3 regions of the Methyloceanibacter sp. wino2 genome follow, and region 1 is predicted to be linked to each of the others. Evidence: predicted binding sites of a transcription regulator. Region 1 holds the regulator's gene; each other region holds the start of a gene.

Region 1 (9,880 bases):
ACGATCTTCAATCTGCTCGGACCTTTGGCCAACCCGGCGGCGACCAAGTATCAGGTCGTGGGCGTGTTCGATGCCAAATATGTGGAGCCGATCGCCCGTGTTCTCGGGCGCCTCGGCGTCGAGCGCGCCTGGGTGGTGCACGGGCTGGACGGTCTCGACGAGGTGACCACCACGAACATCACCGAGGTGGCCCTCCTCGACCAGGGCCAAGTCTCCACGTTCCGGATTTCGCCGCGCAATGCCGGCCTGCCGGACGCCAAGCCCGAGGATTTGATCGGGGGGGATGCCGAAGAGAACGCGGCGCATATCCGGTCCGTGCTCCAGGGCAACCAGGGGCCGATCCGAGATATCGTCCTCATGAATGCCGCCGCGGCGCTGCTGGTCGCCGGGAAAGCCAACACGCTGCGTGACGGGGTTGCGCTGGCGGCGGAGTCCATCGACAGCGGCAAGGCCTTCAAGGTTTTGGAGGGGCTTGTGGAACGCACCAATGCTAAGGTGGACGGATAGGAATATCCCATGGCGACCGTCCTCGACAAAATTCTGACCTACAAGCGTGAAGAGGTTGCGGCTGCAAAGAAATCGCACTCTGAAGCCGACCTGCGGGCGCAGCTCGACCCGGCCGATAAGCCCCGCGGTTTCGCTGGTGCCCTGAAGGCAAAGATCGCGGCCGGAGAGTTCGGGCTTATCGCCGAAATCAAGAAAGCCAGCCCGTCCAAGGGCCTGATCCGGGCCGACTTCGACCCGCCGACGCTCGCCGTCGCCTACGAGGCCGGCGGCGCGGCGTGTCTATCGGTGCTGACGGACGGTCCCTCGTTTCAGGGTAACCCGGAATATCTGACCATGGCCCGCGCGGCCTGCTCGTTGCCCGCTCTGCGCAAGGACTTCATGGTCGATCCGTACCAAGTGCTCGAAGCGCGCGTTCTCGGCGCCGACTGCATCCTGATCATCATGGCCGCGCTGGACGATGCCTTGGCCCACGATCTCGAGGACGCGGCGCGTGGCCTCGGTATGGATGTGCTGGCGGAAGTGCACGACGAGGCGGAGCTCGAGCGCGCGTTGAAGCTCAAGACGGAACTCATTGGCATCAACAACCGCGACCTCAAGACCTTCGACACCACGCTCGAGACCACCGAACGTCTCGCCCCGCGCGTGACCGGCGACCGCATCGTCGTCTCGGAGAGCGGCATCTTCCATCATGAGGACCTGGCGCGGCTCGCCCGCGCCGACGTGCGCACCTTCCTGGTGGGCGAGAGCTTGATGCGGAAGCCGGACGTGGCCGCCGCCACCCGCGCCCTCCTGACGGGCGAGGAACCTGCGACCGAGGCGGCGCAATGAGCAGCCCCATGAAGAGCCCGCTGTCGCATCTTAACGCGCGCGGCGAGGCCCATATGGTCGACGTGTCGGAGAAGGCCATTACCTCACGCAGCGCCACTGCCGAGGGCTATGTGACGATGGCGCCGGCGACGCTCGACATGATCCTGGACGGGACGGCACCCAAGGGCGACGTGCTGGCGACGGCGCGGATCGCCGGCATCATGGGCGCCAAGAAGACCTCCGAGCTCATTCCTCTGTGTCACCCGCTGGCGTTGGCCAAGGTCACGGTTGATTTTACGCCCGACCGTGAGAATGCGCGCCTGCGCGTCGAGGCGACGGCGAAGGTCGACGGCAAGACCGGCGTCGAGATGGAAGCGTTGACTGCCGTGACGGTCGCGTGCCTGACGCTCTACGACATGTGCAAGGCCGTGGACCGGGCCATGAGCTTTTCCGGTATCCGCCTGATCGAGAAGATGGGCGGGCGTTCCGGCACGTTTCGCGCGCCGTAAGCGATGGCCCTTACTTCCGTCGAGGATGCGCTTGAACGGACCCTCCGGGGCTGACGCCGCTTGGTGTCGAGCGCGTTCCGATTGCGCAAGGCGCAGAGCGCGTGCTGGCCGAGGATTTGAGCGCGACGCTCACCCAACCGCCTTTCGATTCCTCTGCCATGGACGGCTACGCGGTTCGTGCCGCCGACTTGGCCGCCCTGCCCACGACGCTCGCCCTCGTTGGCACGTCTGCAGCCGGTGCGCGCTTCGACGGCATCCTGGAGCCCGGCCAAGCGGTTCGGATCTTCACGGGCGCGCCGGTGCCCGACGGGGCCGACACGGTGGTCATCCAGGAAGACACCGAGGCGCTGGGAGACAGTGTGCTGATCAAGGACGCCGTGGCGGGCCAGCACATCCGCCCGCGTGGTCAGGATTTTATGGACGGCGATGTGCTGCTCACCGCGGGAACGAGGCTCGGCCCGCGCGCGATCATGCTTGCCGCGGCGATGAATCATGCGGAGCTGCCGGTCCGCAAGAAGCCGCGTGTCGCGATCCTTTCGACCGGCGATGAGATCGTGCCGCCGGGAGCACGCTTGGTCCCGACGAGATCGTGGCGTCCGTCAGCTACGGCATCGCTGCCCTTGTCGATGCGTCGGGCGGTGAGCCTGTCGATCTTGGGATTGCACCTGACGAGGCGCAGGCGCTTGCAGACGCCATCGCGAGGGGCGCCGACGCCGATATCCTCGTCACGATCGGCGGGGCCTCTGTCGGTGACCGCGATCTGGTTTCCGGGACCCTCGCCGATGCTGGCCTCGTGCTCGACTTTGCCAAAGTGGCCATGCGGCCGGGAAAACCGGTGTTCGCAGGACGGCTCGGCTCCGCGCGGGTGCTCGGCCTTCCGGGCAACCCTGTTTCGGCACTGGTCTGCGGTTTGGTTTTCCTGAGGCCGATGCTGTGTGCGCTTCTCGGCGAAAGCCGTGACGATGTCCTGCAAGAGGCCGTTCTGGCCGCTCCGCTTGCCAAGGGCGGTCCCCGGCAGGCCTATCATCGGGCCGTTTCCGCCTTTTCCAGTGACGGCACCCGCACCGTTCGGGCATTGCCCTCGCAGGATTCCTCCCTGATGGGTGCACTGGTGCGTGCGGACTGTCTCATCGTGCAGCCGCCCTCTTCGCCGCCAGTCCCTGAGGGCGGAAAGGTATCCGTCCTGCCCTTCCCGGACTAGTTAACCGCCCGGCAACCCGAATCAAACGAACAAAAGGCGTCCAAAAGCGCCGTTCGGGCCAACACCTGTCGGGTATCGCTTGCGGAACACAAATAGAACATCTATACTGTTCACGATTTGTACGATACGGGCGAGGCCATATCCAAGAGTGGCCGAAGCTAGTTTTGGTTGGTGCTCGGTTCGAGCCGCTCAAATAGGGGGCCAGATGCTCACAGCGAAGCAAAAAGAGCTTCTCATGTTCATTCATGAGCGGTTGAAGGAGTCAGGCGTTCCGCCTTCGTTCGATGAGATGAAGGAAGCTTTGGATCTTCGGTCCAAATCGGGCATTCATCGGCTCATTACGGCACTGGAAGAGCGCGGCTTCGTGCGCCGCCTGCCCCACCGGGCACGCGCCATGGAAATTATCAAGCTTCCCGAGTCGGTACCGCAGAGCGTTGCCGTGCGCGGACGCGGCTTTTCGCCAAGCGTGATCGAAGGCAGCCTCGGGCGCGCGTCGGCCCCAGTGGCGGGCGCTGCCTCCGACGGACAGACCGTCGTGCTGCCGATCATGGGCCGCATCGCGGCCGGTGTGCCGGCCGAGGCCATTCAGACGAAGCTGGATACGATCGAAGTGCCGCCGGAGCTTCTGGCCAAGGGCGAGCATTACGCGCTCGAGGTGAAGGGCGACTCGATGATCGACGCCGGCATTCTGGAGGGCGATACGATCCTGATCCGCAAATGCGACGATGCCAACAATGGCGACATCGTCGTCGCTCTCGTAGACGAAGAGGAAGCCACGCTGAAGCGTCTGCGCCGGCGGGGCGATTCCATCGCGCTGGAAGCGGCCAATCCCGCTTATGAGACCCGCATCTTCGGGCCGGACCGTGTACGGGTCCAAGGGCGGCTCGTGGGCCTTATTCGCCGCTACTGAGTTCCCTGCCCTTCGGGATTGGTCTGCGGGTCTGAGGCTTCGCGCTGATCGGTGGCAGGAGTTACCGCGTGCGCTGACCAGGGGCGTGTTCCGCGGTGCTCAGCAACGGTCTCCGTCCGAATGGACAATCCTTCGATATAGAGCGCGTGCGCGCCTTGGGTCGACAGCGCCGCCCTGTCGACAATGATCCGGGGTGCCTTGCAGGCCCTGCCGAGCTTGAACGGCGCCACCACGATATCGGCCTTGCGGCAGTCTTCGGCGATTGCCCCAGTTTCTCGGATTAGCGCAACTGTCTTTCCTTTGACCTTACCCACGCAGCCGAGCGGATCGCAGCGGAATGGGGTGGTCTGCGGCAGACCCTTTGGATCAGTGCCGTCGCCATCGGCCAGGAGCCATTTCTCAACGCTGTAGCTTGCCGCGGTGGCCGACGGGAAGATCAACCCGTCCGCGCCGCGGATGGCGGCCGTCCTCCCGTCGCGCTCGATCAGCACGTCCGGGCGGTTGCCGGGGGGCGCCAGTGCGAGCCCGAGCGCGGCGATGACGAGGCCCAGCGCCCGCAGCCGCGTCCGCCATAGACACAGCCACAGGCCGCCGAACGCGATGAGCGCGAGTGACCAGCCAGAGAGATCCGGCAGGATCGTGACGGCGCCGGGCCAGGAGGCCACCCACGCCGCCGCCCCCACCATCAATTCGATTCCATATCCCATGACCTGTAGTGGCCATGCCTCGAGGCCAAACGGCATGGCGATCAAGGAGAGGAGCGCCATCGGCATGATCAGTAGGCTGATAAGCGGTGCGACGATCATGTTTGCGGCGATGCCGAAATGGGTCATGCGGTGAAAGTGATAGACTGCGAAGGGCGCCACGGCCGTGCCCGCGATTAGGGTCGTCAGGCCCGCCCCCAGCACGAGCGCGCCCGTCCAGCGCAGGCGGCGCCACAGGGCGCTGGTCTCGGCCGCGGACGTGCGCTCACGGGCCGATAGAGCCTCGTAAGCCGCCACCAGACCGATGACAGCCGCGAAGGACATCTGGAAGCTCGGGTCGAACAGGGATTCGGGTGCGAATGCGAGAATGGCAAGCGCAGCGATAGCGACGTTGCGCATGGTGATGGCGGGTCGGTCGAGCAGGATCGCGATCATGACGACCCCCATCATCAAATAGGCGCGGACAGTCGGGACGGCCGCTCCGGACAGAACCAGGTAGAACGTGGCGGCCAGGAGCGCGGCGGCTGCCGCCCATTTCTTGATGGGGTACCGCAGGGCAAGCGCCGGCACGCTAGCGAGCAGTGCCCGCACGAGCCAGAAGACGCTGCCGGCCATGATCACCATGTGAAGGCCGGAAATGGCGAGGACATGCGCGAGCCCCGCGTCCCGCATGGCCTCGGTCACGCGCTTCGGGATGCCGCCCCGCTCCCCGGTGATCAGGGCCACGGCGATCGCGCCGTCCTCGCCGGGCAGCGCGGCGCGGACGCGCGCGCCGACGGCGTTTCGAAGCCGGTCGATCCCCGCCCACAGGCGCACGCCCGTCGGTGGTGTCGGGGCACCGTCGAGATGGCTGACCCGGCCCGTGGCATAGCCGATGCCGCCGAGCTGCTGGAACCACGCCCGCCGTCCAAAATCGAAGTCGCCGGGAGCGACAGGCTCCGGCGGCGGGTTCAGCGTCGCGCGCAAGGAAATCGCCTCGCCCGGGAAAACTGTCGTGTTCTTGCCCGCGATGCTCACGCGAACGCGTTTTGGAGTCTCCGCAGGGATCAGAGAGCCGATCGAGAGCACGCGCAACGTCAGCCTATCGCGGGCATCGCTGCGCCTTTCGAACGCTTCCACGTACCCTTCGACGGACACGTGCCGCAGTTCGTCCTGGAGGACAGGCGCGCGGACCAGTTCCGTTCGTAGTTTTGCGGTCCCGAAACCCAACGAGAGCGCCAGGAGTGCGACGGCCAAGGCAATCCCATCGTGCGAGCCTCGGACAAACAGGAGGATGCCCAGCGTGCCGAGAATGAATGCGACCGCCAGGCGTGCTTGTGGCTCCGTGGGCAAGGCAAAGTAGAGCGCAATTCCGCCTGCGAAGAAGACGGGCAGCCACAGGATCCAGCGATCGCTCTCGGCCTCCAGAGCGTCCGTGAGAGTTCGCGCCAGGCGCAGCAGCAGTCCTTGCGGACGCTTGTACGCGCCCGGCGGCCATCCGTCGCCGTCTCCACCCTCGCTGTAACTGGTTTCCGGCATGGCTCCCCAGCCTGCCCTTACCCGCGTGCCTCCCGTATGCTACACCCTCGCGCGGACGCTTTCCTTCTTCATCTCAACCACTTTTTCCGGGTCAAGACCTCACCGATGACCGAGACCGTTATCACGCGATTTGCGCCGTCTCCGACGGGTTACCTGCATATTGGCGGCGCGCGTACCGCCCTGTTCAATTGGCTCTTCGCCAAAGCTCATGGCGGCAAGATGCTGCTTCGAATCGAGGACACGGACCGGGCCCGATCCACGGACGCTGCCATTGAGGCCATTCTCGACGGGCTGCGCTGGCTGGAGCTCGATTGGGACGGCGAGCCCGTTTATCAGTTCTCGCGCGCGGAGCGTCACCGTGAGGCCGCCGAGCAGCTCCTGGCCGAGGGGAAAGCCTATCGCTGCTATGCGACGCCTGAGGAACTGCAGGCCATGCGCGAGAAGGCGCGCGCCGAGGGCGGCTCACCGGGCTACGACGGGACGTGGCGCGACAAGGATCCCGCCCTGGCACCGGAAGGTGTCGCACCGGCGATCCGGTTCAAGGCGCCGCGCGACGGCGAGACCGTCATCGAGGACCGCGTTCAGGCCGCGTGACCTTCGCCAACAAGGATCTGGACGACTTCGTGCTCCTGCGCAGCGACGGCACCCCGACCTACATGCTGTCGGTGGTGGTCGACGACCACGACATGGGCATTACCCACGTTGTGCGCGGCGACGACCACCTCACCAATGCGGCGCGCCAGACTCAGCTCTTCGAGGCGCTCGGCTGGGAGACGCCGATCTATGCCCACGTACCGCTGATCCACGGGCCGGACGGGGCGAAGCTGTCGAAGCGTCACGGCGCGCTCGGTGTCGAGGCCTATCGCGAGATGGGCTACCTGCCAGTCGCCTTGCGGAACTACCTGGTGCGTCTCGGTTGGAGCCATGGCGACGCGGAAGTCATCTCCACCGACGAAATGATCTCCTGGTTCAATCTCGAGGCCATTGGGCGGTCGCCGGCGCGATTCGACTTCACTAAGCTCGAAAGCCTCAACGGCCACTACCTGCGGGACATGCCGGATGCGGAGATCGTGAGTCATTTGAAGGCGCTCGTGCCGCATCTTGCGAACGGGGACGAGTTGCTCGCCCGCATCGGCGAGGACGGCTGGGGCAAGCTCGAGCGCGCCATGCCGGGCTTGAAGGAACGGGCCAAGACCCTGATCGAGCTCTTGGACAGCGCGGACTATCTCTTCGCCGAGCGCCCTCTCGCGCCCGACGACAAGGCGGCCAAGCTCCTCGATGGCGGCGGCCGCGAGACCTTGGCCGAGCTGCTGCCGGATCTCGAGGCTGTCGAGCCCTGGTCCGCGGCGGGAATCGAGGCCAGTGTCCGCGCCTTTGCCGAGCGGACCGACCGGAAGCTTGGTAAGGTTGCGCAGCCGCTTCGCGCGGCCCTGACCGGCCGGTCGACCTCGCCCGGTATCTTCGATGTGCTTGAGGTTCTCGGGCGCGACGAGGCTTTGGCGCGAATTGCAGACCAAACGCAAGCCGTCCAAAGTGCGTAATATTTATGCAGCAACTCGTGTTGCGCTGCAGTAAAATCGACGCGAAAATGCGGCAACGCAAAACGAAGCGGTGAATTTTGGGGGCGTCGTATTCTCGTTAATCCGGTTGAGCGTTTTGCCCGCCACCCCGCTTATGTCCAGGAGGTTTTGAGATGAGTATCGCAGAAGAGCTTGGCTCGAACGACGTGGACGAAGCGACCGTCACGCTCCGCGGTGGCGAGCATGTGATGCCGGTCCGCTCCGGCACGATGGGACCGGATGTCATCGACATCACGTCGCTCTACGGCCGCACGGGGTGCTTCACCTACGATCCCGGCTTTACCTCCACGGCGAGTTGCGAATCCAAGATCACGTATATCGACGGCGACAAGGGCGTCCTGCTGTATCGGGGCTATCCGATCGATCAGCTTGCGGAGAATACGACGTTCCTCGAGACAGCCTATCTGCTGCTCTACGGCGAGCTTCCGACCAAGGAACAGTACGACGCGTTCACGGTGCGGATCACGCGCCACACGATGCTGCACGAGCAGATGAACCGCTTCTTCTCCGGCTTCCGCCGGGATGCGCATCCGATGGCCATCATGGTGGGCATCGTCGGCGCGCTGTCGGCCTTCTATCACGACTCCCTCAACATTCGCGATCCGTGGCAGCGCGAGATGGCCAGCATCCGCATGATTGCCAAGATGCCGACCATCGCGGCCATGGCCTACAAATATTCCATCGGCCAGCCCTTCATCTATCCCAAGAACGATCTGGATTATTCGGCCAACTTCATGCGGATGTGCTTCGCGGTGCCATGCGAGGATTATCCGATCGATCCGGTGCTGACCCGGGCCATGCGGCGAATCTTCATTCTGCATGCCGATCACGAGCAGAACGCTTCCACGTCGACCGTTCGGCTGGCCGGCTCGTCGGGCGCCAATCCGTTTGCGTGCATCTCCGCAGGTATCGCCTGTTTGTGGGGGCCAGCCCATGGCGGTGCGAACGAAGCAGCGCTCATGATGCTGGAGGAGATCGGGTCCGTCGACCGGATCCCCGAATACGTCAAGCGCGCGAAGGACAAGGACGACCCGTTCCGCCTGATGGGCTTCGGGCACCGCGTCTACAAGAACTACGATCCGCGCGCCAAGATCATGCAGAAGACCTGCCACGAGGTTCTGGGCGCCGTGGGGCTGCAGGACGATCCGATCCTCAAGGTCGCCATGGAGCTCGAGAAGATCGCGCTGTCGGACGAGTACTTCATCGAGAAGAAGCTCTATCCGAATATCGACTTCTATTCGGGCATCACCCTGAAGGCGCTCGGCTTCCCGACGGAGATGTTCACGGTGCTGTTCGCCCTTGCGCGGACGGTGGGCTGGATCGCGCAGTGGAAGGAAATGGTCGAGGATCCGTCCCAGCGCATCGGCCGTCCCCGCCAGCTCTACACCGGCGCCACGGAGCGTCCCTTCGTTGCCATGGGCGATCGTTAGGGGCTAGGCGTCCGTCTCTTCCTGAGGAGCTCCGTAGATGAAGAGCTTCCGTTCGTTGGCAATCTCGAGCGTACGATTGTAGTCGGCGATGAGCACGCGCCGTGCCGCGACGGCTACGCCGGAAAGCCCCGCCTCCGCCGCTTTCAGCATGGTCTCCGGGCCGATGGTGGGCATGTCGACGCGTTCTTCCTGACCCGGTTTCGGCGCCTTCACCAGCACGCCTGGGCCGGTCCCATGGCTGCGGCCGCGCCGTTTGATTTCCGCGCAACGCTCCAACATCGCATCGGTACCTTCGGCGGCTTCCAAGGCCAGGACGTAGCCACTTGCGATGACGGCCGCCTGGCCGATGTCGAACTGGCCCAGTGCACGGACGACTTTGAAGGCGAGCGCCATGTCCGCCTTGTCGTCCGCTGAGGGCGAGAGCCGGGTCAGCGTTCCTTCGGGAACCAGAAGCTCGGGCAGGATGTCGCCCGCACCATGCACCCGATAGCCATTCTGTTCGAAGAAGCGCACGATCCGCGACAGGATACGGTCGTCGCCGCCTTTGCGTAGACTGAGGAGAAACGGCAATGCTTTGACGGCGCCGAAATCGATCCGAACGTTCTTGATATGCGGGCGGGTTACGCCACCGATGATGACGAGATCCTTGCAGCCGCTCTTCTCCAAGGCGGAGAACACCTTTCCCACCTCACCCCATTTGATCCAAGTGTGTGG
Region 2 (9,880 bases), 1.1 Mb from region 1:
GCCTTTTTGCAGGGGTCTCGGCGCCGTCCCTGTGACGCGATGCGCGCCCATCACCGATAAAGGTTCATCATCGACCATGACTCTTGAAACAGCGACGAACGACGCCGGTCTCCCGGATATGTCCGTCTCCGTACGACAAGTTTTCGGCATCGATAGCGATCTCGAGGTGCCGGCCTACTCCCAGCCGGACGAGCACGTCCCGGACGTCGACACGGATTATCTTTTCAACCGCGACGTGACGCTGGCCATTCTCGCCGGGTTCAAACACAACCGGCGCGTGATGATTCAGGGCTATCACGGCACGGGCAAATCGACGCATATCGAGCAGGTGGCCGCGCGGCTTAACTGGCCCTGCATCCGCGTCAACCTCGACAGCCATGTGAGCCGGATCGATCTCGTGGGTAAGGACGCGATCGTCATCAAGGACGGTCAGCAGGTCACCGAGTTCCGCGAGGGCATCCTGCCCTACGCGCTGCAGACCAACACGGCGCTCTGCTTCGACGAATACGATGCGGGCCGCCCCGACGTCATGTTCGTGATCCAGCGCGTGCTGGAAGTGTCGGGCAAGCTGACGCTGCTCGACCAGTCGAAGGTCATCCGGCCGCATCCGGCCTTCCGCCTGTTCGCGACCACCAACACGATCGGCCTCGGCGACACGAGCGGCCTGTATCACGGCACGCAGCAGATCAACCAAGGCCAGATGGACCGCTGGTCGATCGTCGCCACGCTCAACTACCTGCCCCACGACGACGAGGTCGAGATCGTCATGGCGAAGGTGAAATCGTACGGCAACGAAGAAGGCCGCAAGGTCGTGTCGAACATGGTCCGCGTGGCCGAGCTGACCCGCAACGCCTTCATGAACGGCGACCTGTCCACGGTGATGAGCCCGCGCACGGTGATCACCTGGGCCGAGAACGCGGAGATCTTCGGCGACGTCGGCACCGCGTTCGCGCTGTCGTTCCTCAACAAGTGCGACGAGTTGGAGCGCGGTCTGATCGCCGAGTTCTATCAGCGCTGCTTCGGCGAGGACTTGCCGGACTCAACCGCCAATGTGGCGTTGAGCTAAGGCCAAGCCCCTCGGACAATTAAGCCCGCAGGACATCCAGGAACACGTCATGGCTGGACCGAAACGGAAAGAGGCGCCCCTCGATCCGTTCAAGCGCGCGGTAACGCTGGCGACGCGAGCGATCGCCGCCGATAGCGGCGTGGAAGTCGTGTTCTCGAACGAACCGCCCGGACTTTCCGGCAAAACGGCGCGGATCCCCGAACCGCCCCGCGTACCCACGCGTGAGGAGTTGGCGGCCATTCGCGGCCACGCGGATGCCGCGGCGCTCACGGTCTCCTGCCGGGACGAAGCGCTGCACCGGCGCCTGGCACCCTCGGGCGGCGAAGCCCGGGCCGTATTCGAAGCCCTCGAGCAAGCCCGTGTCGAGGCGATCGGCGCGACGCGGATGGAAGGGGTCTCCCAGAATCTCGCCGCCCGCACGGAGCAGCGTTACGCGCGCAGCCGCATCACCGAGGAGACCGAACGCTCCGAAGCGCCCCTGCCCGACGCCCTTGCCCTCATGGTTCGGGAACGGCTGACAGGCGAGGCGCCGCCGGCCCGGGCGCGGCCGCTGGTCAATCTGTGGCGTCCGTGGGTCGAGGAGCGCGCCAAGACGCAGCTCGACCGGATGCAGGGCACCGTGCTCGATCAGGAAGCCTTCGGTCAGCTCGCGCGCGACCTCCTGACGGCGCTGAACATGGCCGACCAGCTCGATCAGGGCGAAGAGAATGAAGAGTCCTCCGAGGACGGCGAGTCCGAGCCGGATCAGACCGAGGACCAAGGGGACGCGGCCGAGGCGCAGGACGGCACTGAACTCGCACAAGAGTCCGAAGCCGAACCCGACGACACCGCCGAAGACACGCTCGAGGACCAGGAAGACGGACCGACCGACGAGCTGGACGACGACGCGGACTCGGCCGATCTGCCGCGCCGCTCCGATCCCTGGCGGCCCAATTTCTCGGTTCTCGATGACCCGTCTGCGTTCGGCTACAAAATTTTCACGGAGGCGTTCGACGAGATCGTCACCGCCGAGGATCTGTGCGACCCCGACGAACTCGACCGGCTTCGGTCGTTCCTGGACAAGCAGCTCGTCTCGCTCCAAGGCGCGGTGGCGCGGCTCGCCAACAGGCTGCAACGCCGGTTGCTGGCTCAGCAGGATCGCGGCTGGGACTTCGACCTCGAAGAAGGCACGCTCGATGCGGGGCGCCTCACGCGGATCATCATCGATCCCATGCACCCGCTGACCTTCAAGCAGGAACGCGACACCGAATTCCGCGACACGGTCGTGACCTTGCTGCTCGACAATTCAGGCTCCATGCGTGGGCGACCGATCATGGTCGCGGCCTGCTGCGCCGACATTCTGGCGCGCACCCTGGAGCGCTGCGGCGTGAAGGTGGAGATTTTGGGCTTCACCACGCGCGCTTGGAAAGGCGGCCATGCGCGCGAAGCCTGGCTCAACGCCATGAAGCCTCCCTTCCCGGGACGCCTGAACGATCTGCGGCACATCGTCTACAAGGCGGCGGACACGCCCTGGCGCCGGGCGCGGCGCAATCTCGGCCTGATGATGCGCGAAGGACTGCTCAAGGAGAATATCGACGGCGAAGCGCTGGCTTGGGCGCACAAGCGCTTGTTGGCGCGGCCCGAACAGCGTCGCATCCTGATGATGATCTCGGACGGCGCGCCGGTCGACGATTCCACGCTGTCGGTCAATTCGGGCGCCTATCTCGAAAAGCACCTGCGCCAAGTGATCCATGAGATCGAGACCCGCTCCCCCATCGAACTACTGGCCATCGGCATCGGTCACGACGTGACCCGCTATTACCGCCGCGCTGTCACCATCACGGACGCGGAGGAACTCGCCGGCGCGATGACCGACAAACTCGCCGAACTCTTCGACGAAGACGCGGCCCTGCGCGCGCTGCAACGCGCCAACCCGAGCGCCGCCCGCGCGAAACGGAAGGTGCTGCACTAGGTGCGGCTGATCCCGGCCAAGACCACGGCGGCTCTGGCAGCAGGGCTCGCCGCCATCGCCGTCTTATATCTCAGCGCATCCGCATTGGTGGCGAAGCCCTCCACGCCCCTGTCGGGTCCGACGGAGACGCGCGTCTCCGTGGTCCCGATCACTTTCGATCGCGACGACCCCACGAAGACGCGGTTCGGCAAGCTGATCTATCGCGGCGGGCTCAACCTGTTCGCCCGCTCGGTGCATTTCGGCGGCTATTCGGCCATGGCGCTCGATCCGACCGGCACCACGCTCCTGGCCCTGTCCGACGCGGGCTCCTGGATGCGCGCGACCCTCGAATACGATGGGAGCCGTCTTGCGAGCCTGTCGAACGTCATGCTCGGACCCATCCTCGACAAGGACGGCAGCCCCTTGCGCTCCGAGGCGGAGCAAGACGCCGAAGGCATGGCCCTTCTTTCAAGCAACACGAACAGCGGCAGCGCCCTCGTCTCGTTCGAGCGGGATCACCGCATCATGCGCTATCCCTTCACGCCGGACCGCTTCGGCCCGCCGAACGGGACCATTCCGCTGCCCAAGGCGGCACGCGCCATGAACGCCAACCAAGGGCTGGAGGCGGTCGCCACGATCCGGTCGGGGCGCATGGAAGGAACGGTGGTGGCGCTGCCGGAGTATCTGCGAGACCGGGCCGGCAATCTGATCGGCTGGCTGATCGGCGGGCCTTCGCCCGGTGCGATCACGATACGCAGGCTCGGGGGGTTCGACATCACGGACGCCGCCGGATTGCCCGATGGCGGATTGCTGCTCTTGGAGCGGCGCTTCCGTTATAGCGAAGGCGTCAAGATGCGTATCCGGCGGATTTCGCCTGCGGACCTCAAGCCCGGCAAGCTGATCACCGGCGAGACGCTGCTCGAGACCGACGATCTTTTGAATATCGACAATATGGAAGCGATCGCGGTTCACCGCGCGCAAGACGGCACCACCGTCCTGACGCTCATGTCGGACGATAACTTCAGCGCTTTTCAGCGCTCGCTGATCATGCAGTTTACGCTGCCGTAGGGCGACGCGGCGAGGTCGCGGCGCGGCGAAAGCCTTAAGAGGCCGCCTGCGCCTCGGTCGCCTTCTCGCTCGCCTTGGCGATCTCGCGCTTCAGGCGGCGTGCCTTCAGCGAGAGTTCGTCGTCGCCGGCCTTGAGCAGATAGGCGTCCAGACCGCCACGGTGCTCGACCGAGCGCAGGGCGCTGGCGGAGACGGTGAGGCGGACAGCCTTCTTCAGAGTGTCGCTCTGAAGCGTGACATTGCTCAGATTCGGCAGGAAGCGGCGCCGCGTGCGGCGCTTTGCATGGCTCACATTGTTGCCGGTGAGCACGGCTTTGCCGGACAGCTCGCAGCGACGGGCCATGGTCCTTGTCCTTCTAACGAAAATCTTGTGAATACCTGTCGCAGCTCGTGACGTTTCACCAGCGCGAGGCTCAAGGCCGGGACATATACGGGGATGACCGTTTTCGGTCAAGGTGCCATACGCTTTTCAGCCATTCAGAGGGTTTCCCGCCTGTGTTGGCCGAATTGACGAATCCGACTAATCCTGCTCACTGGCCAGTCAAGAGATAAGGTGGCCGGGGGGCCCTGGAGGGACTGCGATAGATGCGGGTCGCACGACACGTCTTGAGTATTGCGGCCAAAGTCGCCGCGGTGGCCGGGCTAGCGCTTGGCATCGCCGTTTTGGCGTTGGTCGCGCTGGACGCATCCCCCCATGGCATCGCGCGGGCCGAAACCGGCCCCGACGGCCCGGCGCCGGACGCTGACGCCAACTTTGGCGCCCGCGGCTCAATCCTGGACGAGACCGAACCCTTCCCCATCGAAGGCCTCTACAACGACAAGAACAAGCCGGGGGACGAGGACGACAGCGAGTTCGCGGAACCGAACCTGGAGCCCGCCCCCGTAGAACCTGAACAACGGGCCGGCCCGGTCGACACCTCGGCGCGCTTCCAGGCCGTCTACAATGTCAGCCTCGGCCGCTTCAACCTCGGCAATTTCAGCATCTCGGGCACGGTGCAGAACGGCCAATATTCCTTGCGCGGCAACGGCACCTTCTCCGTGCTGAAGGGCTGGGTGTTCAACTGGCAGGGCCGCCTCCACGGCTCGGGCGAGGCCACCACAGACGGCGCGAACCCCCGCTCCTACTCGTTCAGCCAGAGCGACGGCAAATACCAGGAGCGCCTCAGCATCGACTTCGGAGACGGCTATGTGCAGTCGGTGAAGATCTGGCCGAAGCCCCGCCCCTATCCCGGAGAGATCAAGGTCACGAAGGAACAGGTTCAGCGCGTGGTGGACCCGCTCTCCGGCGCGTTTCTGACGGCGCGCTCCAACGACACCCGCGCCAATCTCAGCGTCTGCAACCAGGTGATTCCCGTGTTCGACGGGCGCTCCCGTTACGATCTTGTCCTCAAGCCGAAGAAGCGCGTGATGGTGCAGAACCGGGGCAAGGGCAACTACTCCGGGCCCGCCGCCGTGTGCCAAGTGAAGTTCGTGCCGATCTCCGGCTATCCGCGCGGCGACCCGGGGATCGAGGAGCTGCGCCAAGCGGGCGGCATCGAAGCCTGGCTCGTCCCCTTGCGGGGCACGGGCATGTATGTGCCCTACCAAATCACGATCCCTGCCTTCGGCGGCTACACCGCCGTGGCAGTGGCCACGTCCATGCGCGTGGGCCGCGCCGGCCGCGCCGAGGCGCGCTGAGCCAAAGCCCGCTGAGCCACTTCGTGGCCCGGTCGGGACGGCGTGGTTAACGCGCGACCCCAAAACCACAACATGTCGTAGGGAACAGGGCCCGAAGATTTACGAACCCCTGATTCGTCGCCGGTCTGTTCACGGTGTGAACCTGCGAAAGCGCCGCCTCGCGACCGTGTGGCGACAATATCTAGTCCACATCGTGATCCGGACGGACATCGAGGCATACATCCCGTTGGCGAATACCAGCCCTTGGGGCGTGCTACGCTGAGGGCGCAACCTACGCGGGGGTCAGCTTGATGCATGTGCTCTTTTTGCTTGCGGACATCGTTGTGATGGGCGCTTCGCAAGCGTTCCCCCAACTGCCGTTCTGGCTCGGACAGATAATGTTCTGGGGAGGTTTGGCCGGCCTGTTTGCCTATTTTGCGTGGTTCGTCGTCAGGCCATTTAGATACTCACTCTGGCCCCTTGTAGAGACAGTGGTCGGGCCTCTCACCAGGAGAACAAGGATGCTACTCGCAGTGGCATTGATAGCCATTGGGACGGCTATTCTGGCCTTGGGCATTGTGATGCTCCGGGAAGACTGGAGCGCGCAAGGCAAAGTCTCCCCCGACATACTGGCAATCAAGAGTCAGCTCAAATTCGTGGACCCCCTCTTCAGAAGAGATATCCGAGAAGAAGGTGGCAAAAAGACTCTTGAGCGTGTTCAGATTTCCATCGTGATCCGCAACGACGCGCAATCGGACATTCAGTACGCGATCAACAATTTTGATCTCAGAGTTCTAGAGAAGGTACCCGAGAAAAAGACGGAGTACCCCAGCAAAGGTCCGGTCATGCAGCCAGGGCAAGTTATTACCTATGAAGGGCCAAAGGTTGAACTGGGCGGTGTCCCTTGTGACAAGGTACTGGGGACCTTCTCGACCGACATTGCGTATGGCCCACCCGGGCAGCTAGTGCATCATTTGAAGCCAGCTATGCGCTTCACCATCACACTGGACGAAAACTGCAATTCCACCAAGCAAGAGTGGTCGTGGGTGGTGGACAAGGAGTGACAGGCACCAAAGCGGACAAGGGGCTGTCCACCGCCTCCTAGAAGCGACGACTATGGTCGGACCGCCCTAGTGGACCCTACAAGCCCGGGGGTGACGAAGAGAGGCGCGCCACCGGGCTTCGTTAACGCGGCCCCCCAAAACCACAACATGTCGTAGGGAACGGTGCGCGAAAATTTACGATCCCCTGATTCGCCCCTGCTCTGTTCCCGTTGCGACCCGGCGTGGGCAAACCCGTGAGAGAAAAGAAAACTACATATAGCGCACGGGCCCAAGGCCGCTTACATGTGAGCGAGGCGCTCCACACCTGCGTCGTTGTTCCAGTTTGGAACGGAACATAAGTCGAATACGCTGGAGTCAGCGATTCGGACGGGATTCGTTCTCCCCCCGTTCGCGGCTGACACCGGATCGCCTTAAGAATTTCTCCGTATGTCCAAAGCCTTATCCACACAATCCACAGGCCGCCCGGCCACGGGTGCGCCGACGACAGGGGCTCACGGTCCGCCCAATCGCGGGCGTGGCGTGACCGCCGTGCTCGGTCCGACCAACACCGGCAAGACCCATCTCGCCATCGAGCGGATGCTCGCCCACGAGGTCGGGGTCATCGGCTTGCCGCTGCGCCTGCTCGCCCGCGAGGTCTACGAGAAGGTCGTCGCCAAGGCGGGCGCCGGCCAGGTCGCCCTCATCACCGGCGAAGAGAAGATCAAGCCGCCCCGCGCGCGCTTCTATGTCTGCACCGTGGAAGCCATGCCGCGCGAGCTGGAGGCCGACTTCGTCGCCATCGACGAGATCCAGCTCGCCGCCGACGGCGAGCGTGGGCACGTCTTCACCAATCGCCTGTTCCATGCGCGCGGCACGTCCGAGACCTTGCTGCTCGGCGCGGCGACCATGCGCGATGCCATCCGCGAGCTGCTGCCCGGCGCCAATCTCGTCTCCCGGCCGCGCCTGTCGAGCCTGTCTTATGCGGGCGAGAAGAAGATCACGCGCCTGCCCCGCCGCTCCGCCATCGTCGCCTTCTCGGCAAACGATGTGTACGCCATCGCCGAACTCGTGCGCCGCCAGCGCGGCGGTGCGGCCGTCGTACTCGGCGCCCTCTCCCCGCGCACCCGCAATGCGCAGGTCGCGCTCTATCAGAACGGCGACGTCGACTATCTGGTGGCGACCGACGCCATCGGCATGGGGCTCAATCTCGATCTCGATCACGTGGCCTTCGCGGGCGTGCGGAAGTTCGACGGCCATACCCATCGCAACCTGACCCCGTCCGAGATCGGACAGATCGCCGGCCGCGCCGGTCGCCATATGAATGACGGCACGTTCGGGGTCACGGGTCAGGCCGGGCCGTTCGACGCCGAATTGATCGAGCGCCTGGAAACCCACAGCTTCGACCAGGTGGGCGTCCTGCAATGGCGCAGCCGCACGCTGGACATGGCCTCCATCGAGGCCCTGAAAGAGAGCCTGCGGGAAACGCCCATTCACCCGCGCCTCACCCGGTCCCGGATGGTGGACGACGTGATTGCGCTCGAGAATGTCACGCGCGACGAGGCCGTGTGCGACATGGCCAAGTCGCCGGCGGCGGTCGGCCTGCTCTGGGACATGTGCCAGATTCCGGACTATCAGCGCGTCTCACCGGCGGACCATGCGGACCTGGTCGGGGCGCTGTTCGGCTTCGTCATGAGCGACGAAGGCAAAATCCCCGAGGACTGGTTCGCCCGCCAGGTGGCGCAGGCGGACCGGACGGAAGGCGACATAGACACACTTTCCAATCGCCTTGCGCAAATTCGCACCTGGACATTTGTGTCCCACCGCGCTCAATGGCTGCACGATCCGGAGCACTGGCAAGAGCGCACCCGATCGATTGAGGACAAATTGTCCGACGCGCTTCATGAACGCCTGACACAACGTTTCGTCGACCGGCGAACCAGCGTGCTCATGCGGCGGCTGCGCGACAAGGAGGAGATGATGGCCGAGATCGGCGACGACGGACAGATCCTGGTCGAGAACCATTTCGTGGGCCGGCTCGACGGCTTCCGCTTCACCCCTGATGCGGCGGGCGAGGGTATTCACGGCAAGGCCGCGCGCAACGCCGCCACGCAGATCCTGGCGAGCGAGCTTGCGCAGCGCGCCGATGCACTTGGCTCGGCGGCCGACGAGGCGATCACCCTGTCGGGCAATGGCCGCATCCTGTGGCAGGGCTGCGAGATCGGCCGTCTGGTGGCGGGCGATACGGCCCTGAAGCCGCGCATCGAAGTGTTCGCCGACGAGAATTTGAGCGCGCCGGACCGGGAACGGGTCGCCGCGCGTCTGGATGCCTGGCTCACGGCGCATCTCGACGCAAAGCTCAAGCCGCTGATGGATCTCAACCGCGCAGAGGATCTCACGGGTCTCGCACGCGGCCTCGCGTTCCGTCTCACGGAGAATCTCGGCGTGCTCCGCCGCGAAGGGGCAGCCGACGACATCAAGGCGCTGGACCAGTCCGATCGCGGACAGTTGCGCAAATACGGCGTCCGGTTCGGAGCCTTCAATCTGTATTTCCCCGCGCTTCTGAAGCCGGCGGCGGCGGAGCTGCTGTTGCAGCTCTGGGCGCTCCACGGCGGCGCCGAGTACGGCATCGATATCGACGCCATGCCGGAGCGGCCCCAGCAGGGCCTCACCTCCGTGCCGGCGAACGGCGCCTTGCCCGAGCCCTATTGGCGCGCGGCCGGTTTTCACGTGGCCGGCAGCCGTGCGGTTCGGATCGACATGCTCGAGCGGCTGTCGGACCTGATCCGCGCCCGCGTCACCTGGCGGCCCGCGCCGAAGACCGAGACGCCCGAGCCGGCGGCGGCAACCGCAGCAGAACCTACGGCAGAGACCTCGGAGACCGGGGCGGCACCAACGGAGGTGTCGGCTACCGAAACGGAGAGCGTGCCCGCCGAGGCCGCCCCAACGCCGCAAGCCGCACCGGCAGCAAAGGCCGCCGCGACACCCACGCCGCCGTCCGGCGCGACCGGCGACGGCGGTTTCCGGGTCGTGCCGGAACTCATGTCCATGGTCGGTTGCTCCGGCGAGGAATTCGCCTCGATCCTGCGCGGTCTTGGCTTCCGTCTCGAACGGCGGAAG
Region 3 (9,880 bases), 1.3 Mb from region 1:
GACGGCGTCGAGGAGGTTCTGGGCCTGCTCGACAAGGGCGAATTGCGGGTCGCGGAGAAGGTCGACGGCGACTGGGTCGTCAATCAATGGGTCAAGAAGGCCATTCTGCTCTCGTTCAAGCTGAACGATCAGAAGCGGATGGACGGCGGCCCCGGCGATTCCTCCTGGTGGGACAAGGTCCCCATGAAGTTCGAGAAGTGGAAGGCCAAGGACTTCAAGGAAGCCGGTTTCCGGGCCGTGCCGGGCTGCCTCGTGAGGCATTCGGCCTTCATCGCGCCGGGCGTCGTCCTGATGCCGTCCTTCGTCAACCTCGGGGCCTATGTGGACAGCGGTTCCATGATCGATACCTGGGCCACGGTCGGCTCATGCGCGCAGATCGGCAAGAACGTGCATCTGTCGGGCGGCGCCGGTATCGGCGGCGTGCTCGAGCCGCTGCAGGCCAATCCCGTGATCATCGAAGACAATTGCTTCATCGGCGCCCGCGCCGAAGTGGCCGAAGGGGTGATCGTGGGCGAAGGCTCGGTGTTGTCCATGGGCGTCTATATCGGCCAGTCCACCAAGATCATCGACCGGGCCACGGGCTTCGTCCACCAGGGCCGCGTACCGCCTTATTCGGTCGTCGTGTCCGGCTCCATGCCGGGCAAGCCGCTGCCGGACGGAACGCCTGGGCCTTCGCTCTATTGCGCGGTGATCGTGAAAACCGTGGACGAGCAAACGCGCTCGAAGACGTCCATCAACGAGTTGCTGCGCGACTAGAAATGCGCGCAGTACGCCGTGGTCTGGCGGCTTCGGCCAAGACCGGCCCGCGGCCTTGCGGTTCATAAGAACCCGAACGGACAGATTGCGATTCGACTCGCGCCCTTCGCAATGTCACGATTCGGGCCTAAAACGTGAGTCCTGCGTCAGAGGCTGACAATGGGGGAAACAATGGATCTGCAGTACATCTTCACGTCGCTGGACGGCCGTATCAACCGGGCCAAATGGTGGGCCGGTGTGGTGATCCTCGGCATTATCAGCATCATTCTCGGGGTGCTGATCGAAGTGATCTTCGGAACGGGTTTCTTCGGTGGATTCCTGGCGACGGTCGTCGCGCTGGCCTTGTTCTTCCCCACCTATGCCGTCTGCGCCAAGCGGTTCCAAGACCGGGACAAGCCCGGAAAGATGGCCCTGTACGGATTGGTTCCCTCCCTCGTCGCGAGCCTCCTCGACGGCTGGGGCCTGACCGGCATAGGCGATCAGCTCAACATTATCGGCTGGCTCTGCGTCCTCGTGAATCTCGGCGTCGGCCTGTGGTTCCTGATCGAGCTCGGGATCCTCAAGGGAACGCCAGGGCCCAACCACTATGGCGGCGACCCGCTGGCAGCCCTGACCTAAGAGCCGTCGAAGCCTTCGACGCAGTCGACAGGCGGTCTTCATCAAGCAGACCGCGCTATTTCCGCCCTTACCGCTGCTTGCCATAGGAAGCGCGCGCGGTCATGTTCGTGAGCCGTGCCCGCTATGGTCGCGTCGCAATTCTAAGGACTTGGGTCATGTCATCGCCCGCCGATAACGCGGTCGCCATCGCGCAAGATTTGATCCGGTGCCCGAGCGTCACGCCAGTGGACGCAGGCGCCCTGGATGCGCTCGGCCGGCCTTTGGCGGCCGCGGGCTTTACGTGCGACCGGCTGACCTTCAGCGAAGACGGGACGGCGGACGTCGACAACCTCGTGGCGCATATCGGCAGCGGCGCCCCGCATCTGTGTTTCGCCGGCCATACGGACGTGGTTCCGCCCGGCGACGAAAGCTCGTGGGCCCATGCGCCCTTTTCCGCCGAGATCGCCGATGGGCGGCTCTACGGGCGCGGCGCCTCGGACATGAAGGGCGCGGTCGCCTGTTTCGCCGCGGCGGCGATCGACTATGTTGCCGAGCGCGGCGGCCAGGTGCCGGGTACGATCAGCCTCCTGATCACCGGCGACGAGGAAGGCACCGCGGTCAACGGCACCAAGAAGGTCTTGGCCTGGATGGAGGAAACGAACCTCGTTCCCGATCATTGCCTCGTGGGCGAGCCGTCCAACCCTGCCGTTCTCGGCGAGATGATCAAGATTGGCCGCCGCGGAAGCCTCACCGGACACCTCACCGTGACCGGTCAGCAAGGCCATGTGGCTTACCCGCATCTTGCGGCCAATCCGGTCAAGGGCATCGTCACGGCGCTCGCGAAGCTGTACGGGACGCCACTCGATTCCGGCAGCACGCATTTCTCGCCCTCCAATCTGGAAGTGACGAGCATCGACGTGGGCAATCCGGCCACCAATGTGATCCCGGCGCGGGCCGAAGCGCGTTTCAACATTCGCTTCAACGATAACCATGAGGCCGAAACATTGAAGGCCATGCTGCAGGAGAGCATCGCCGCCGCGCTTTCAGGCACCGACCTCACCTTCACGTTGGACTTTGCGCCGCATGGGGACGTGTTCGTGACGAAGCCCGGCGCGCTCGATCAACTCCTCAGCGAGGCCGTGACCGAATTCACCGGGAAGACGCCTGTGCTCTCCACCGACGGCGGTACGTCCGATGCGCGCTTCATCAAGGACTATTGCCCGGTGGTGGAGTTCGGACTGACGACCGAGACGATCCACAAGACGGATGAGAACGCCGCTCTGGCCGACCTCGAAACGCTGACCGCGATCTACCGCCGGTTCATCGCGCGCTATTTCGAGACGTTTGGCGACGCTGCCGGGGACAAGAATGGCCGGTGATCCGCGCCCCATCGGCGTGTTCGACTCGGGCATGGGCGGACTGACCGTGCTGCGGGCGCTGGCCGCCCGTCTGCCGGACGAGCACTTCGTCTATCTCGGCGACACCGCGCGCCTCCCCTACGGCACCAAGAGCCCTGACACCGTGCGCGCGTATGCGCTGCAGGCAACGCACCTTCTCCTCGGCGAGGACGTGAAGATGGTCGTGATCGCCTGCAACACCGCTTCGTCGGTGGCTCTGGAAGCGCTGCAGGAGGCGCTGGCGCCCTTACCCGTCATCGGCGTGATCGAGCCGGGCGCCCGCGCGGGCGTCGCGGCCACGCGCAACAAACGCATCGCCGTGCTGGCCACCGAGAGCACGGTCAAAGGCGGCGCCTACGCGCGGGCCATCCACCATCTCATGGCCGAGGCGCACGTGGAGCAACTGGCTTGCCAGGTCTTCGTCGCGTTGGCCGAAGAAGGCTGGGCGGACACGCGCGCCACCACGGCGGCCGTCGAAGACTATCTCGAACCGCTCTTCGCGCGCGCCGACGCACCCGACACGCTGGTGCTGGGCTGCACGCATTTCCCGGTCTTGGCAGCTGCTATTCAGCGCCATGTGGGCAACGGCATCACGCTCGTGGATTCGGCTGAGACCACGGCAGCGGCTGTCGCCGAGACGCTGGCGACCTCGACGCTGCAAGCCGGAAATAGCGGTGCGCCGCGCAACGTCCGCTTCTTCGCCACGGACTCGCCGGAGCGCTTCGCGAGGATCGGCGCCATCTTCTTCGGACAAGACATCGACGATGGCGCGGTGACGCTGGTCGATCTGAAGATGGCTTAGGCCAAAACGCGACCCGCTAGATCCTGGGCGGCGGCTCGGAGTCGGGCAGGCTTTCCGAGGCATCCGTCGGATCTTCGATAAGGTCCGGCTTGACCGGCGCGGGCTGCGAGGCCTCGTGCTCGATCTCCTTCATAAGACCTGTGAGCCAGCGACGCCCCAAAACGAGGAACACGGCCGCGAAATAGACGATGCCGCCGGCAACGACCAGCACGCCAAGGATCGTCTCTTCGCGGAACTTGGTCATCGAAGACAACGCGTTCTCGAGCCCAAGGCCACCGAAATAGAGCGCGACGGCGAAGGCGATCCCGATCACCGCGAGTTTCGTTACGGGGCCGCCGATGGCCGCGCCCGAGACGGCAAAGCCTTGCCGGCGCGCCAGGACCGCCAGCAGGACCAGATTGATCCAGGCCCCGATGCTAGTCGCAAGCGCAAGGCCGACCTGGGCCAGCGGGCCCATTAGTACGACCTTCAGCGCGATGTTCACCGCGGCGGCGAGCAGTGCCGCCTTCACGGGGGTCGCCGTGTCGCCGCGCGCATAGAAGGGCGCCGTGAAACTTCTCAGCAGCACGAAGGGAATGAGGCCGAGCGAATAGGCGGCAAGCGTATGACCCGCGGACAAAGCGTCCTGGCTCGTGAAAGCGCCGCGGGCGAACAGCGCCCGCATGATGAGGTCGGGGATTGCTATCGCCGCCGCTGCGCAGGGAAGCGTCAGCAGCAGTGCCAGCTGGATGCCACGCGCCTGGGCCGAGGCTGCGCCTTTCTTGTCCCCTGCCGCGAGCCGCCGCGACATTTCCGGCAGCAGCACAGTGCCGACGGCAATGCCGACGACACCGATCGGAAGCTGGTTGATGCGGTCGGCGTAGTAGAGCGCCGACAACGCGCCGGTTGGGAGGAAGGATGCGATCACCGTATCGGCGAAGAGCGCGAGCTGCACGCCGCCCGCCCCAATGATCGCGGGCCCCAGCGCCTTCAGGAATCGCCGTGTCGGCTCGTCGAGCTTGGGCATGCGCAGGCGGATGCCATAGCCGTGCATCTCCGCATCGCCGCCGACGAGGAGCACCATCGCGACGCCGGCGATCAGCACGCCCCAGGCGGCGGCGTGGCCCGCGCTCTCGAAATAGGGTGCGAGTGCCAGCGTGGCGATCAGCGAGACGTTGAGCAGGATTGAAGCGCCTGCGGCCGACGCAAACCTGTTGTTGGCATTCAAGATGCCGGCGAACAGCGTCTCCAGCGACACGAGTGCGAGATACGGGAAGGTGATGCGGGTGAGCGCGACGGCGAGATCGAAGCGTTGAGGATCGTCGGACAGACCCGGCGCCAGCAGCATCACCACGTCCGGCGTGAACAGAAGCGCGATTGCCAGCAAGACGAGGTTGATGGCGATGAGGGCGGCGCCGACCTGGTCCGCGAAGAGCTTGGCCGCAGGGAGCCCCGCCTTTTCCAGCGTGTGGGCATAGGCCGGCACGAAGGCCGCCGCGAACGCGCCTTCGGCGAAAATCGCGCGGAAATGGTTGGGCAGGCGGAAGGCGACGAAGAAGGCGTCGGCGACCGGGCCGGCGCCGAGGATGGCGGCCATCACCACGTCGCGAATGAATCCCGAGAGGCGCGATACGAGCGTCAGCCCGCCGACGGTGGCAATGCGCCTGATCATGGCTGTGTCCCCTTCGCCCGCTCGGGCGCCCACCCAGGCTTAATAGTCGACCTTGACCAGGTAAAGGCCGCAAGCAGGCGCCACGGGTCCGCAGGCCGCCCGGTCGCGCGCGTCCAAGGCTGCTTTCAGGTCGTCGGCGGTCCAGCGGCCTTCGCCGACGCATTTCAGCGAGCCGACCATGGAGCGCACCTGATTGTGCAGGAACGAGCGCGCGGAGGCCTCAACCCGGATGATCTCGCCATGCCGCGACACGTCCAGCCGGTCGAGCGTCTTTTCGGGCGACGCCGCCTGACACTCCGAGGAGCGGAAGGTCGTGAAGTCGTGATGGCCAATAAGGGATTGCGCGGCTGCATGCATGGCCCCGGCGTCGAGCGGCTTGAACACGCCCCAGGCCCGGTCCTTCTCTAATGCCAACGGCGGCCGGCGATCGACGATGCGATAGACATAATGGCGCGCCTTGGCCGAGAAGCGCGCATCGAAACTCTCGGCCACCTTCTCGCACGACAGGACAGCGATTGGGTCCGGGCGCACCTGCGCGTTGAGAGCGTCGCGCACCCGCGCCGGCTCCCAGTCCTTTTCGAGATCGAGATGGGCAACCTGCCCAGTCGCGTGAACGCCCGCGTCGGTGCGCCCCGCCCCGCGCGGGATCGCCGGCTCGCCGGAGAAGGCCTCGACCGCTTGCGCGAGCCGCCCCTGAACGGACATCGGCCCGTCCTGCAACTGCCAGCCCACGAACGGCGTGCCGTCGTATTCCAGAAGGAGTTTGTAGCGGGGCATGGTCTCGCGCCCGCCTAGATAAACGTGCTGCCGACCGGCAGGTCGACGCCGCGCAGGAAGGCGTCCGCCAGCATGGGCTTCTTGCCGGCGCGCTGCACCCGGGTGAGGCGCACCGCACCGTCGGCACACGCCACCGTGAGACGGTCGTCAAGGAGCGTGCCGGGGGCGCCGCGTCCCGTCTCCAGCGTCGAGCCCTGGACCTTCACGCGTTCGGCCTTACCGTTCTGGACAATCTGGAACCAGGCGCCGGGATAGGGCGACAGTCCGCGAATGTGATTGTGCACCTCTTGCGCGGGCCGCGCCCAATCGATGCGCGTCTCTTCGTTGCTGAGCTTCGCCGCATAGGTCGCAAGGTTGCCGTCCTGCTCCACGCAGTGAAGCTTGCCCTCAACGAGCGAGCCGAGCACTTCCACCATCAGCTCGGCGCCGAGATCCGAAAGCGCATCATGCAACTCGCCAGCCGTCATGTCGGGGCCGATCGCGACGCGGTCCATGAGGCAGACAGGGCCCTCGTCGAGCCCTTGCGTGACCCGCATGATGGCGACGCCGGATTCCGCATCGCCCGCCATGATCGCGCGGTTGATCGGCGCCGCGCCCCGCCAGCGGGGCAGCAGCGACGCGTGGATGTTGAACACGCCGCGCCGCGTGCCGTTCAGGACCATTTCCGGCAGGATGAGCCCATAGGCGACGACAACGGCGGCGTCCGCTTCGAGCGCGGCAAAGCGCTTCTGCTCGGCGGGGCTCTTGAGACTTTCCGGCACCCGCACGGGCAGCCCGAGCGCTTCGGCTTCCTGGTGCACCGGCGAGTTGCGCACCGTCATGCCGCGGCCGGCGGGCCGCGGCGGCTGCGTATACACCGCCACAATGTCGTGCTCCGCCTTGGCGATAGACAGCAGCGCCGGAACGGCGAAATCCGGCGTGCCCATGAAGATGATCCGCATGGGCCGGTCTTAGGCCGGTTCGATGCGCATGGGAAGACGCTTCGCGGGCTGGGAAGCCGCTTAGCGGGATGGAACGCCGCTTCGCGGGGCTAGACCGCCGTGGCGCGCTTTTGCTTGGTGAATTTCCGCACGATCATGTCGCGCTTCAGGCGCGACAGATAGTCGATGAACAGAACCCCGTTCAGATGATCGACCTCGTGCTGGACGATCGTGGCCAGAAAGCCCTCGAGTTCCGCCTCCTGAGACTTGCCCTCGCGATCGAGATACGACACGCGGGCCATCGAGGGACGCTCGACCTCCGCCGTGACGTCGGGGATCGACAGGCAGCCTTCTTCATGCACGCGCATCTCGTCGGACCGCTGCAGAATCACAGGGTTCGCCATGACGAGCGGCGCAGGCTCCTCCTCGTCGCGGGCCGGATCCATTACGATCACACGGCGCAGAATGCCGATCTGAGGCGCGGCCAGGCCGACGCCCGGCGCGTCGTACATCGTCGCCAGCATGTCGTCCATCAGCGTGCGCAATTCGTCGTCCACGCGTTCGACGGGGTCAGCCGTCTGGCGCAGCACCGAATCGGGGATGGTGACGATGGGATGGATGGTAGCCATGACTGACGCTGACATAAGGACCGAGGCGGCTCCGGTCAATGCGCTGCATCGACCCCGGGTGGATCGCGCTCCCAGAGCGCGTGTTCCTGTTTTGGTCTAGCCTCCCGAATCAGCCTATAGCTAGGCACCATGGTCCTTGAGCCCCTGCATATTGGGACGATGACGATCGACCCCGTTCTGGTGGGCCTTGTGCTCGCCGGCGTGGCCGTGCTCGCCCTCCTGATTCTGGCGATCGTGATGGTGGTGCACCTTACCCGCCGGAAGCAGGACGCCGCCGCGCAGGGCGACCAGCTCGGAGAACTGCGCGTGCGGCTTCAGACGCTTGCGGAGATCAGCGTGACGCGGCACGGCGAGTTGGCGCGCGCCGTGAACGAACGCCTGGACCGCATGACCCACAAGGTGGGCACCGATCTCAACGAGAGCGCCCGTAAGACACACGAGACCATTTCGCGCCTGAACGAGCGGCTGGCCGTCATCGACACGGCCCAGAAAAACCTCACCGAACTCTCGGGCAACATGGTCAGCCTTCAGGAGATCCTGGCGAACAAGCAGGCGCGCGGCGCCTTCGGCCAGATCCGCATGGAGGCCATCATCAAGGACGGCCTCCCAGCCGGCGCCTACACTTTCCAGGCCACGCTCTCCAACAACACGCGGCCCGACTGTCTCCTGCACATGCCGAACACACCGGCGGGCGTCGTGATCGATGCCAAGTTTCCGCTGGAAGGCTTCGAGGCCTTTCGCACCGCCCGCGGAGATGAGGAGAAGAAAATCGCCGCCCGGCGCATTCGCACCGATGTGGGCAAACATATCGATGCGATCGCCGAGAAATATCTTATCCCCGGTGAGACCCAGGACACCGCCATTTTATTCGTGCCGTCCGAGTCCATCTCGGCGGATCTGTCGGAGCACTTCCCCGATATCCTCCAGAAGGCACATCGCGCCCGCATCGTGATCTGTGCGCCGAACATGCTGATGCTCGCGGTGCAGACCATGCAGGCCATCCTCAAGGACGTGCAGATGCGCGAGCAGGCTCATCTCATCCAGCGCGAAGTGGCAACGCTCATGGCGGACATGGGACGCTTCCGCGACCGCGTGCTCGATCTGCAGCGGCACTTCGGCCAGGCCAATGCCGATATCGACAAGATCCTCACCTCCGCGGACAAGATCACGAAGCGCGGGCAGAAGATCGAGCAGCTCGACTTCGACGAAGAAGCCAAAACCGCACGGGACACCAAAGCCGTGGAGCACGGCACGCCCGCCGCGCCGGCGGCCGCATCCGCCCCCAACGTCACGCAGGCTGGCGCCACACGCGCGCCCGGCAAGGGGCCGCGCATCATCCGTCAGCCGGATCTACTGGCCGGCGAATAACGTCACGACAGGGATTTGGGGGAAAGAGATGGATCCGACCGTCGCAGAAACCGTGAAAGAGTCCATGTGGATCTCCACCATGAACGTGTCGATGCTCGATCAGATCGCCGTTGGTGGCGCCACGAGCCTCGTCAATCTATTCATTCATGCGATTCTGGTCGGCGCCATCGCCGCGACTTTGCGGAACCTCGCGAACACGGACGCCTCGTTTCCCGGCTTCGTGCAGTACATGCTCGTGATCGTCGCGACGGGCACACTTCTCGTCGTCGGCCATTTCGGCGAATGCGTGATCTGGGCCTACACATATAAATGGGTCGGCGCGGTGCCCAAGGACACGGACCTCATCTATTTCGCCTTCGGCAACTATACGACGCTCGGCTATGGCGACGTCGTGCCCGTGCCGCAATGGCACATGCTTGGACCGCTCACGGCCTTGAACGGCGTCATGCTGATCGGCTGGTCGACCGCGCTCGTCTATGACCTGCTGCACCGCTCGGTCCAGAGCCCGAGCAAGAGCTAGGACGCATCTGCGCGGTCGGCACTATCGACGGCGCCATCGCCGCTACGGCGGAAGAGCTTCTGCAGCGGCCAAAGCCCATGCTTCGGCGAGAACAGGAAGGCCATGAAGAACGCGAAAGCCTGCACCAGTACGATGCAGGCGCCGGTCGCGCCGTCAATGTGGAAGCTGACGAGGGTGCCGAGCACCGCGGAACCGCATGCCACCGCGACGGCGATCACCAGCATGCGTTCGAAGCGGTCCGTGAGGATATAGGCCGTGGCACCCGGCGCGATCAGCATGGCGATGACGAGGATGATACCTACCGCCTTGATCGAGCTGACGATGGTCAGCGAGAGCAAGATCAGAAGCCCGTAATGCAGCACGTTGACCGGCAGACCGATGGCGCGGGCGTGGTTCGGATCGAAACAATACAGCAGAAGGTCGCGGCGCTTGGCGAACACGATGAGAAGCGTGCCGCCGGCGA

The links. Region 1 encodes LexA, which represses DNA repair genes until DNA is damaged. Its sites were predicted from a motif close to TGTTCNNNNTGTGTTCNG; they were not measured.
Region 2: a site for LexA is predicted at 7,113-7,130, ahead of DCY11_RS09855 (helicase-related protein). Genes of this name have one in related genera too.
Region 3: a site for LexA is predicted at 7,611-7,628, ahead of DCY11_RS05820 (DNA recombination protein RmuC). Genes of this name have one in related genera too.

Annotation. Positions count from the first base shown of each region.
Region 1 is NZ_CP028960.1:3,177,350-3,187,229, forward strand. Features, by position in the region: gene trpD (anthranilate phosphoribosyltransferase) at 1-507, shown strand, start outside; gene trpC (indole-3-glycerol phosphate synthase TrpC) at 517-1,335, shown strand; gene moaC (cyclic pyranopterin monophosphate synthase MoaC) at 1,332-1,823, shown strand; partial or broken gene DCY11_RS16235 (molybdopterin molybdenumtransferase MoeA) at 1,925-2,251, shown strand; gene DCY11_RS16240 (molybdopterin-binding protein) at 2,413-3,024, shown strand; gene lexA (transcriptional repressor LexA) at 3,230-3,934, shown strand; gene DCY11_RS15245 (ComEC/Rec2 family competence protein) at 3,928-6,156, opposite strand; partial or broken gene gltX (glutamate--tRNA ligase) at 6,262-7,697, shown strand; gene gltA (citrate synthase) at 7,850-9,166, shown strand; gene DCY11_RS15260 (LpxI family protein) at 9,170-9,880, opposite strand, start outside.
Region 2 is NZ_CP028960.1:2,101,292-2,111,171, reverse strand. Features, by position in the region: gene cobS (cobaltochelatase subunit CobS) at 77-1,066, shown strand; gene cobT (cobaltochelatase subunit CobT) at 1,116-3,017, shown strand; gene DCY11_RS09875 (esterase-like activity of phytase family protein) at 3,018-4,064, shown strand; gene rpmB (50S ribosomal protein L28) at 4,099-4,407, opposite strand; gene DCY11_RS09865 (DUF3108 domain-containing protein) at 4,650-5,741, shown strand; gene DCY11_RS09860 (hypothetical protein) at 6,029-6,784, shown strand; gene DCY11_RS09855 (helicase-related protein) at 7,211-9,880, shown strand, end outside.
Region 3 is NZ_CP028960.1:1,246,057-1,255,936, forward strand. Features, by position in the region: gene dapD (2,3,4,5-tetrahydropyridine-2,6-dicarboxylate N-succinyltransferase) at 1-756, shown strand, start outside; gene DCY11_RS05785 (DUF805 domain-containing protein) at 916-1,374, shown strand; gene dapE (succinyl-diaminopimelate desuccinylase) at 1,530-2,732, shown strand; gene murI (glutamate racemase) at 2,722-3,552, shown strand; gene murJ (murein biosynthesis integral membrane protein MurJ) at 3,569-5,203, opposite strand; gene truA (tRNA pseudouridine(38-40) synthase TruA) at 5,243-5,980, opposite strand; gene fmt (methionyl-tRNA formyltransferase) at 5,995-6,921, opposite strand; gene def (peptide deformylase) at 7,011-7,529, opposite strand; gene DCY11_RS05820 (DNA recombination protein RmuC) at 7,689-8,897, shown strand; gene DCY11_RS15465 (potassium channel family protein) at 8,926-9,417, shown strand; gene DCY11_RS05830 (metal ABC transporter permease) at 9,414-9,880, opposite strand, start outside.